DNA from 3 places in the Clostridium moutaii genome. Region 1 is predicted to be linked to each of the others. Evidence: riboswitches for the same ligand, from Rfam matches in the RefSeq annotation. Region 1 holds a riboswitch; each other region holds the start of a gene.

Region 1 (3,286 bases):
ATATGTAAAAGTGGGTATTGTACTTTTAGGTGCCACACTTCCATTTACACTGATTGTAAAAGCTGGGCCTGTTGCTTTTTTACAGGCAACTGTAATTGCTGTTTCTACATTTTTGACAATTTATTTTGTAGGTACAAAATGGTTGGGACTTGATAAAAGGTTTGCTGCTACTTTGGGAGCAGGCGGATCCATTTGCGGAGTTTCAGCATCCATAGCTGTAGGAAGTGCTATACAGACAAAAAAGGAGGAAGTTTCCGTAGCTATTTCTCTTGTGGTAGCTTGGGCAGTTGTTATGATTTTCGCACTGTCAGTGTTTATAAAACTGGCTGGTATACCAGCAGGGCCGGCAGGTGCGTGGATTGGCACATCTGAATTTGCAGATGCTGCAGGTGTCACGGCTGCCAGTTCATTTGGCGATAAAGCTATTACTACATTCACCCTCATGAAAGTGGTTGGTCGTGATATGTTTATTGGAATCTGGTGCTTTATTTTAGCTATAATCTCAATTACGAAATGGGAGAATAAAGAAAGTGGGACAAAGGCCAATGCCTCTGATATCTGGCATAGGTTTCCGAAATTTGTCATTGGATTCTTTATAGCTTCAATATTTCTCACTATTTTGCTTTCAAATGTTTCACCAGCTGCAGCCACATCAATTAATTCCAATGTAATTGCTCCAATTAAGGAAATCAGAACCTGGGCATTTACATTTTGTTTCCTGTCTATTGGACTTACTACCCGGTTTAAACAATTAACAGCTGTTGGCTGGAAACCCTTTGCTGCATTTTCTGCCGGTGCAGTTGTCAATGTTATTTTAGGATATATAGTATCTATATTGATTTTAGGTTCTTATTGGTCTAGTTTATAAAATAAGGGGACATCTTAATTTTTAAGATGTCTCTTTTCTTATAATGAAAAATTTAAAGCATTCCCCATTTTCTTTCATATTCCACCTTCAAGATGTATTCATCATCTTTGAAACCTTTTGCCGATAATATTTTAATTGCATCGTTAAAATCAAAAGATTCTGTTTCCATGATGATCCTATCTTTTTTTCTGGCGATTTCCCAATTATCATGGGAAGATTGCAAAATTTCTACCATGGAGGCAATCCTTGAAAAACGCTGCTGCAGTGAATGTCCTAAATTTCTCAATGATTCAGCAGTCATATTGGTGTTGTCATCAATATTTTTTAAAATGGATTTTCCCTTAGAAAGCTCAAAAAAATTAAAAATAAAACGAACATTTTGTATGCATGTGATTTGATTTTTATCCATTATTAAGCACTTCCTTTTATTAATATCCACAATATCCACGTAGCATATATTATTTTATATTTTATTTTAAATTCTCATAATAAGCAAATTTATATTTAAAGAAAGTTATTAATTGTTTTTAAATTTTATATTGACAAAAAACTTAAAAGGTTATATATTATATATAATTTACTTTTTACAATACAAAATTAAATATGAAACTTCTTATCAAGAGCGGCGGAGGGACTGGCCTTATGATGCCCGGCAACCTGAATATATGTATATTTAACGGTGCCAATTCCAGCAGGTGTGAATTTATCTGAAAGATGAGAGACGAGAGGATATAGCTTCCTATGGGTTTCTCCATAGGAAGTTTTTTGTTTGACTGACTAGAAAAACTAGAGGCCAAGCTAGCTTAGTATAGAGATGAGATTATATATGATCTCTATTAATAGGCTATGCTTGGCTTTTTCTTATTTATGCATTTAAGAGAATAAATAAAAGTTGAAAAGGGGGATATATTCAACACACTTTTTACTAAAATGGTGAAAAGTATAGGAATGACAAAGTTTAGTGCACAATATTAATACTAAGAGATGTATGCTTGTAATTATTTGTTCTGGATAATAAGGGGGAATTTTTATTGAATGTAAAATCAACCAATATAGAATGGCATAAAACATTGGTAAATAGAGAAATGAGGGAAAAATTGCTTCATCAAAAGGGAATGCTTATATGGTTCACAGGACTTTCCGGTTCAGGAAAATCCACTATAGCTTCTGCACTGGAAACTAGGCTGCATGATATTGGCAGGCTTACTTATCTTTTGGATGGCGACAATGTGAGGTATGGTTTAAATTCAAATCTTGGATTTACCAAAGAGGATAGGGTTGAAAACATAAGAAGAATATCAGAAGTATGTAAATTGTTTGTGGATTCAGGGATTATTACAATTGCAGCTTTTGTATCACCATTTAAGGCGGATAGAAATAAAATCAGAAATTTGCTGGGTAAGGATTTTATAGAAGTATACGTAGATTGTCCTCTTGAAGTTTGTGAAAGTAGAGATCCCAAGGGAATCTATAAAAAAGCCAGAAAGGGTGAAATAAAGAACTTTACAGGTATAGATTCTCCTTATGAGTTACCTGATAATCCTGAAATTGTTATATACACTCAATCAAATAGTACTGAACAATGTGTGAATAAAATATTGAACTTTTTATCTTGTAAAAGGCAGGAGTGATTAAATGGAATTTATAATTCAAAAACTAGCTGCTGATATTCTGATAATAGGGGGAGGCACTGCAGGTTGCTTTGCTGCACTTAGAGCAGCTAAATCATCTCCAGAAATAGATGTTTTAATTGCGGAAAAAGCAAATATAAAGAGGAGTGGATGTCTTGCAGCTGGGATAAATGCCTTAAATGCATACATAAATGAAGGTGAGACTCCTGAATCCTTTGTGGACTATGTAAAGAAAGAATTTAATGGAATCATAAGGGAAGATTTAGTATATACCACAGCTAAAAGGCTCAACAATGTAACTTATGAGATGGAGAAGATGGGACTTCCAATTTTAAAAGACTCAAGAGGAAGATATGTAAAGAGAGGCAAAAGAAGTATAAAGATAAATGGAGAAAACATCAAGCCAATACTTGCGGCAGAAGTCAATAATCAACATAACATAAATGTGCTAAATGGCATAAATATTATAGATTATATACAGAAAGATAGAAGGATAATAGGCGCTTATGGGTTTTCTGTCCATGATAAAAGATTTTATGTAATCTATGCAAAGGCTGTCATATGTGCCACAGGAGGGACATCAGGAATATATAAACCCAATAACCCTAACTTTTCAAAACATAAAATGTGGTATTCACCTTTTAACACTGGAGCAGGATATGCAATGGGAATAAGGGCGGGAGCTGAAATGACAACTTTTGAAATGAGGTTTATTGCTCTGAGATGTAAAGATACCATAGCTCCTACAGGAACTATAGCCCAGGGAATAGGAACTCCCCAAATAAAT
Region 2 (3,286 bases), on a different contig from region 1:
TTCATATTGATTATAGGTAGTACGTGTAACACCTTCTAAAGTTTCAATACGAGAAAATTCAAAGATCATACGTTCCATATATCGTTTGAATTCAAAAAGGCTGGACCATTTTTGAAAAGCAAAAGTTGTCTGCCACATATTCCAAAAATTAGTTTTAAAAAAATGAGGCGTACGGCTAAACCATCCCTGAATGGTCATACCATCCAGCTTTTCCTCTGGTGTGATCATTAATTTGCCAAGAGCCATGCGGTCGGCATTATTAAATCCCATACTTTTTACATCTTGAATTGATCCATGTTTATCTACTAAACGTGCTTGTGCATGGGTTGGATGCAAATGATCAAAATTAAGAATTTCTTCAGTAACACTTTTACCCTGTAAATCCAGGGATGGAATGCTTGAAAACAACTCCCAGAAGTTTTCATAGGTCTCTTCATTTAACATCCTGCCGCCGCGGCATATGAATCCCTCTGATGCATTTCCTTCACCATCATTACTGCCCCCAAGAATCCTCATTGCCTCGATAACATGGATATTTTCTCCTTTAAAATTACAGTCCCTTACAAGGTAAGCTGCACCCGCCAGAGAAGCCAATCCTCCACCAATAAAATAAACTTGTTTCTCACCATAATTTGTACCTGCCAGTGATTTTATTGGTTTTTTCGATTTATTTTTAAATTTTTTTCCACCTATAGTGGCTATAATGGTTGCTGCTGCTGATATACCTATTGAGGCTACAATTAATGCTTTTATGTTATTCGAGCTTAATTTTCTCTTCATATAATTTTCCTCCATTTTTAGTTTTATTTACAGTTTAAATTAAATTAATCATAATTACAAACACTTAGATGTCTAAGTTCATTTCTTTTTTAATATATCCTCATTGTCTCTTTTAATACATATTAAAAACTATGAAATCCGCATCAGTAAAAATAATTTTTCAATATTTATTTGCACTGTGAATCACATTGTAGTATAATAAAATTTATATAATTTAATAATGTTCTCTTATCAAGAGCGGTGGAGGGACTGGCCCTTTGAAACCCGACAACCGGACATATCATATGTACCGGTGTTAATTCCTGCAAAGTGAATTGAATCACTTTGAAAGATAAGAAAAATGCTAATTTTATAAAATTGTTATCAAAAGCTTTTTTTCTTATTAAAGAAAAATAGCTTTTTTAATTATATTACAAAAATAAAATACAAATTGGAGGTATAACTAATGGGGATTTTAGTAGTCGGCGGAGACAGAATTGGAAACATAAAAAACAAGTTAAAAGAAAATGGATTTAATAAAATAATACATGTTACTGGGCGTAAAAAGGGTGACAGGAAAATAATTATTCCATCAAATATGGATTTAGTAATGGTTCTTACAGATTACATAGGACACAACATGGCTGAAATAGTAAAAGAGCGCTCAAAACGAAATAATGTTACCGTAATGTTTTGTAAGCATTCCTGGTCAAATATATATAAAAATATAAATATTTATATGAATAAATAGATATTCTGAGTATAATTTATATGATAATGCTCAATTATACTTTTTGCTATAGATAACCCAAGGCCCGAATTTTTGTCTGGATTGACCCGTGATTTATCAGCCCTATAAAATCTTTCGAAGAGCAATTTAATCTCCTCTTCCCTTAGATTGTCGCAGCTGTTGCTTATGGATATTACTGCCCTGTTTTCCTCTTTTGACAAAGATAATTTAACTTCAGAAGGTTTCACACTTTATTCCAGGGCGTTATAAAGCAAATTGTTGAGAGCCCTTAAAAACATGTCAACATCTATCCGCACCATCAGATTTTCAAGAATTATACTGTCTATCAGTTTAAGATTGTTTTCCTCAAAAATAACTAAAAACTCATCCACTACTTGATAGATCAAGTCATTTAAGCATATTGTTGAAAAATTCAATTTCACATTTGTGCTTTCAAGCTTTGTAAAAATAAATAAATTATCTGTGAGCTTTTTCATGGTTCTGGCTTTTTTTAAGGCAATATCTACAAATTTATCCCTTTCCTCCCGGGACTTGTATTCCCTGTCTTTTACCATTTCCAAAAACCCGATGACACTGGTGAGAGGGCTTCTTATATCATGGGCCACATTTGTCACAAGTTCACTTTTGGATCTCTGAATGTTTTTCTCCCTTATGATTTTCTCCTGTATTTTATCTGCCATACCTTGTCTGCAGCTGTAATAATGATTGCATGGACAGTTTTATTCCTGGGACTGAGCATATTTATATTCCAAAGAAGAGAAGAATACATATAATATATGAACTTATTCCCTTTTAGTTAGGTATATAAGAATAAGTCCAATACTGTTAAATAATTTAAATAAAAATATATATAGAATATACCCCAAAAAAGAAGTGAGTACAAATTTGACTTTTATACAAATCTATACTCATTTCCCAGTTTTAAGATAATTCTATTATAAATTTTCTTAGAATAACTATTCCAGTACACCACATTATACAAGTTTTATAATATTAAAGTTATTTTAAATCAAGATACAATTTTATGGGAATACAAATCCCAATGTCCAGTACTAATACCCTTTAACAATCCTTCAACTACGGGATTTAGCTTTTTTACTGAGTATGTAATGCTGCTGAGTTTTGCCATGATGATAATTATTTTTAATAACCGCCATTATAACCTCAGATATACCATTCAGCGTGGCTTTCATACTCATTTTCTTTTTCCCCTTCAGCTAAAAGATTAAATATTGCATTCATTATCACATTGTACAAAATTACACTTGTTATTATAACTCCAACAAAAAAGATATTTTTCACCAATGCTATATTATTGAATAAGATATGCTTGAAAATAACCAAAAGCAATGCAATTTCTATTAGGAAAACCATCACCAACAATAATTTCAATTTATTTTTATCCATAATAAAACTCTCCTTTTATCCAATGTCTAATAACACCCATATTCGTAGAATGATGGTATTAGAATTTCTTATAGGGAAACTTCATCTGAAGTCAAGAATTATTGATAATTTACTTAACATTCCCCACAATCACATTTACTTTCATTTTTACAGTGAATAATTTATTCTATAACACCATGTTCTAAAAGTATCTGCTCAAGCCTTTCCTGTGACATGGGCTTTGGAATCACAAAATTATCATTTTCTTCTATGGATTTTGCAAGTTTCCTATACTCATTGGCCTGTTCTGCTTTTGAATCAAACTGTATTACAGTTTCCTTATGAATTTCAGCTTTTTGAACTACATTATCCCTTGGAACAAAATAAATG
Region 3 (3,286 bases), on a different contig from region 1:
GGATTACCCATGTTACTGTAACAATAAATGCCGTTGATCCTAAAATAAGCGGTAAGATCTATAAATTTGTCAATTATCAGGGAAAGACTTTTGTAGGGGAGGAAGCAGGGAAGATACTGCTGAATAATCAATTATCAGGACTAAAATATATTGCTGGAAAAGGTATTGTGACAAAGGTTAATATTGTGATGATAAAGGGAATTAATGATACCCATATCCCTGAAATAGTGAAAAAGGTTAAAGAATGTGGTGCCTATATGACCAATATAATGCCTCTCATACCTGTAAAGGGAAGTGTATTTGAAAACAGGGATACTGTAAATGAATCTGAATTGAAGGACATGAGAGAAAAATGCGAACCCCATTTAAAACAGATGTATCATTGCAGGCAGTGCAGGGCGGATGCCATAGGAAACCTGAATAAAGATGTATCAGCTCAGTTCAGGGATTACAGGAAGAATATAATTTCTCTTGAAAAGCCTGAGAAAATCCATATAGATGATAAGGAGAACAGGGACTATAGATTTGCCGTGGCCAGCAGCTCAGGAGATTATATAGATGAACATTTTGGACATGTATCCCAGCTGTATATATATGATGTACTAAAAGAGAATATTAAATTTCATGAGAAAAGAAATGTTGAGATATATTGTAAAGGTCCACAGGAATGTACTGGGCATGATGATAGAATATCCGGTATTATAAAATGTGTGGAGGATTGTGATGGAGTACTTGTATTGCGCATTGGCTTTGAACCTGTAATCAAGCTTCGTGAAAAAGGGATAAAGGTGTTTCAGATGTACAGCACCATAGAAGAGGGAATAGAAAAGGCAGTGGAATTGATGAAGTAGAAAAAAAATAAAAAAATTAATTTTATTTCTTGACAATATATATATTATTTGGTATAGTAAGTAACATAATCAAATAATTTGAATAAAATTCTTATCAAGAGAGACGGAGGGACTGGCCCTATGATGTCCGGCAACCTAAATTTATTTAACGGTGCCAATTCCAGCAGATTATATATCTGAAAGATGAGAGACAAAGATTACTTTCTTGTGTTCTATCTTTACAGGGAAGTTTTTTATTTTATATAGGTTTTTTCGCAGAATTACAAAAAGTTGACTAGAAACACTAGAGACTTATTTCTTGTAGAGATAAGTTTCTGGTGTTTTTTGTATTTTGCTTTCGGATATTTTATAAAAACTCAATATTCAGACAAAAAAGGAGAATGGTAATCAATGAATATAGAGAATAAAGGTTATGTGGAAAATAAAGTACATGAGAAGCATGCAGGCAAAGTATTAATTAGGACTTTCAGAAAAAGTATAGCTATTATTTTATTCTTGGTTTTCTGGCAGGTGGCACCTATACTTGGAATAGTCGACCATCAATTTATACCTACCTTTACGGAAACAGTAGGTACAATTGTGAGTCTTATAATAAAACATGAAATGTTTATTCATATTAGGGTCAGTCTTATGAGGGCTGCAGTGGGATTTTTACTTGCCGGAGTTGTGGCTGTACCTTTGGGATTTTTGCTTGCCGGAGGTTTTAAAAAGTTAGAAGAGTATTTAGATCCACTGCTTCAAATTTTGGCTCAGGTCAATCCTTTTTCGCTATTTCCTGTTTTTATTTTATTATTTGGAATTGGAGAAGTGGCTAAAATATCTATAATATTTTGGGTATCCATATGGCCTATATTGTTCAGTACCATAACTGGAGTAAAAACTATTGACCCGCTGCTTATTAAAGCAGCCCAGGCAATGGGTACATCTAAAATAAAACTGTTTTATAAGGTTGTTTTACCAGGTGCTGCACCGAGTATATTTTCAGGACTTAGGATGGGATCCGGGAATGCATTCTTAATGCTTATTGCAGCAGAGATGATAGGAGCAAGTGCAGGATTGGGGTGGATGGTATTGAACTCAGAAGTTAATTTCCAAATTAACAGGTTATTTGCTGCAGCACTTACAATTGCTGTTTTAGGAATACTTATAAACAAACTCATAGGTTTTGCAGAAAAAAAGGTTGTTGTATGGAAACAAGATTCTTTTGTATCTTGAAGATATTGAATATTTTAAGGGGGATTAAATGTGAAAAGTAAAAAATTAATTTCAACAGTGGTTTCAATGGCTTTGGCAGCATCAATTTTTTCCGGATGCGGAGGAAGTAAGCAAGCTTCAGCTGGAAAAAATGGAGAGCTTCAGGTTCTTAAAACCTGGAGCAGAAAAGATTGCACAGCTGCACCTATTATAGTAGCGGATAAATTGGGGTATTTTAAAGAACAGGGTTTAAAAATACAGTATACAGGTGATACTCAACCGGCGCAGCGTCTTCCATCAGTATTAAATGGGAATAATGATTTTGGGGATGCCCATCCTAATAATCTGGCCATTGCATCTGAAGGAGGGGCAAAAGTAAAAGGTGTAACAAGATCTATTGTTGAACCGCCAGATAGTGTAACCGATACCCACCTTCAACATATGTGGTGGATAAGCAATAAAAATGGACCTATAAAAACACTGGCAGATATCAACAAATATCCAGGAAAGGTTAAGGTGGGAACAAACTCTAGAAATTCTTGTGTAGATTTTTTATCAGATATATTATTTGCTAAAAACAATATATCTTTAGACAAAATTGAATGGGTTCAGATGCCGGATATAGAACAGGTTTTGTCATTAAAGAAAGAACTTATTCAAATTGCTGTAGTTCATCCTCCTTTTTATAAATCTATTGAAGACAGTGGTATAGGAAATATATTAACTACAAGCAGGCCTATAGCTGGTGAGAATGGAGGAACTTATCTCTATTATTTCTCAGATAAATTTATAAAACAGCATCCAGATGAAGTTGCAAAATTTGTAGTGGCGATTAAAAAAGCAGAAAGATATATCAACAAGAGTGTACCTGATGAAAAAGAACGTGCCAAGGTCAATAAGTGGGTGGCAGATGCCATAGGAGTACCTGTAAGCGCCAATCACTATTATGCAGATGACGGAGTTATAAAAGATAAGGATATACAGCAGTGGATAGATGGCAGTAAAACAAGCGGGGCACTTCCTGAAAATGCAAAGGTAAAGGTTAGCGATATAGTGACTCATCAATTTGACAAATATGGCAATTTGGGATCGCAGCCCAATTATATAGTCAAAGAATAATATGAATATGATAAAAATCTATGGGAGGGGAGTTTTAAATGAAAAAAGTAGTGGAAAAATCTAAACAGGAAAGTGTAAATATAAAGGATAGGCAATATAAAATTGTAATTGATAATGTAAGA

The links. A riboswitch is a leader RNA that binds a small molecule or an ion and turns the genes downstream of it on or off. The one in region 1 is predicted to bind S-adenosylmethionine.
Region 2: linked by a shared signal. The riboswitch ahead of AB8U03_RS08415 (DUF2325 domain-containing protein) and the one ahead of cysC (adenylyl-sulfate kinase) in region 1 are both predicted to bind S-adenosylmethionine.
Region 3: linked by a shared signal. The riboswitch ahead of AB8U03_RS08325 (ABC transporter permease) and the one ahead of cysC (adenylyl-sulfate kinase) in region 1 are both predicted to bind S-adenosylmethionine.

Annotation. Positions count from the first base shown of each region.
Region 1 is NZ_JBGEWD010000001.1:403,256-406,541, reverse strand. Features, by position in the region: gene AB8U03_RS02115 (YeiH family protein) at 1-868, shown strand, start outside; gene AB8U03_RS02110 (hypothetical protein) at 921-1,277, opposite strand; SAM riboswitch class I at 1,479-1,589, shown strand; gene cysC (adenylyl-sulfate kinase) at 1,900-2,499, shown strand; gene AB8U03_RS02100 (adenylyl-sulfate reductase subunit alpha) at 2,504-3,286, shown strand, end outside.
Region 2 is NZ_JBGEWD010000006.1:194,095-197,380, forward strand. Features, by position in the region: gene AB8U03_RS08410 (oleate hydratase) at 1-780, opposite strand, end outside; SAM riboswitch class I at 1,006-1,118, shown strand; gene AB8U03_RS08415 (DUF2325 domain-containing protein) at 1,226-1,510, shown strand; gene AB8U03_RS08420 (ATP-binding protein) at 1,495-1,737, opposite strand; gene AB8U03_RS08425 (sensor histidine kinase) at 1,741-2,190, opposite strand; gene AB8U03_RS08430 (hypothetical protein) at 2,675-2,917, opposite strand; gene nifH (nitrogenase iron protein) at 3,079-3,286, opposite strand, start outside.
Region 3 is NZ_JBGEWD010000006.1:171,163-174,448, reverse strand. Features, by position in the region: gene nifB (nitrogenase cofactor biosynthesis protein NifB) at 1-851, shown strand, start outside; SAM riboswitch class I at 940-1,041, shown strand; gene AB8U03_RS08325 (ABC transporter permease) at 1,242-2,066, shown strand; gene AB8U03_RS08320 (ABC transporter substrate-binding protein) at 2,097-3,164, shown strand; gene AB8U03_RS08315 (ABC transporter ATP-binding protein) at 3,203-3,286, shown strand, end outside.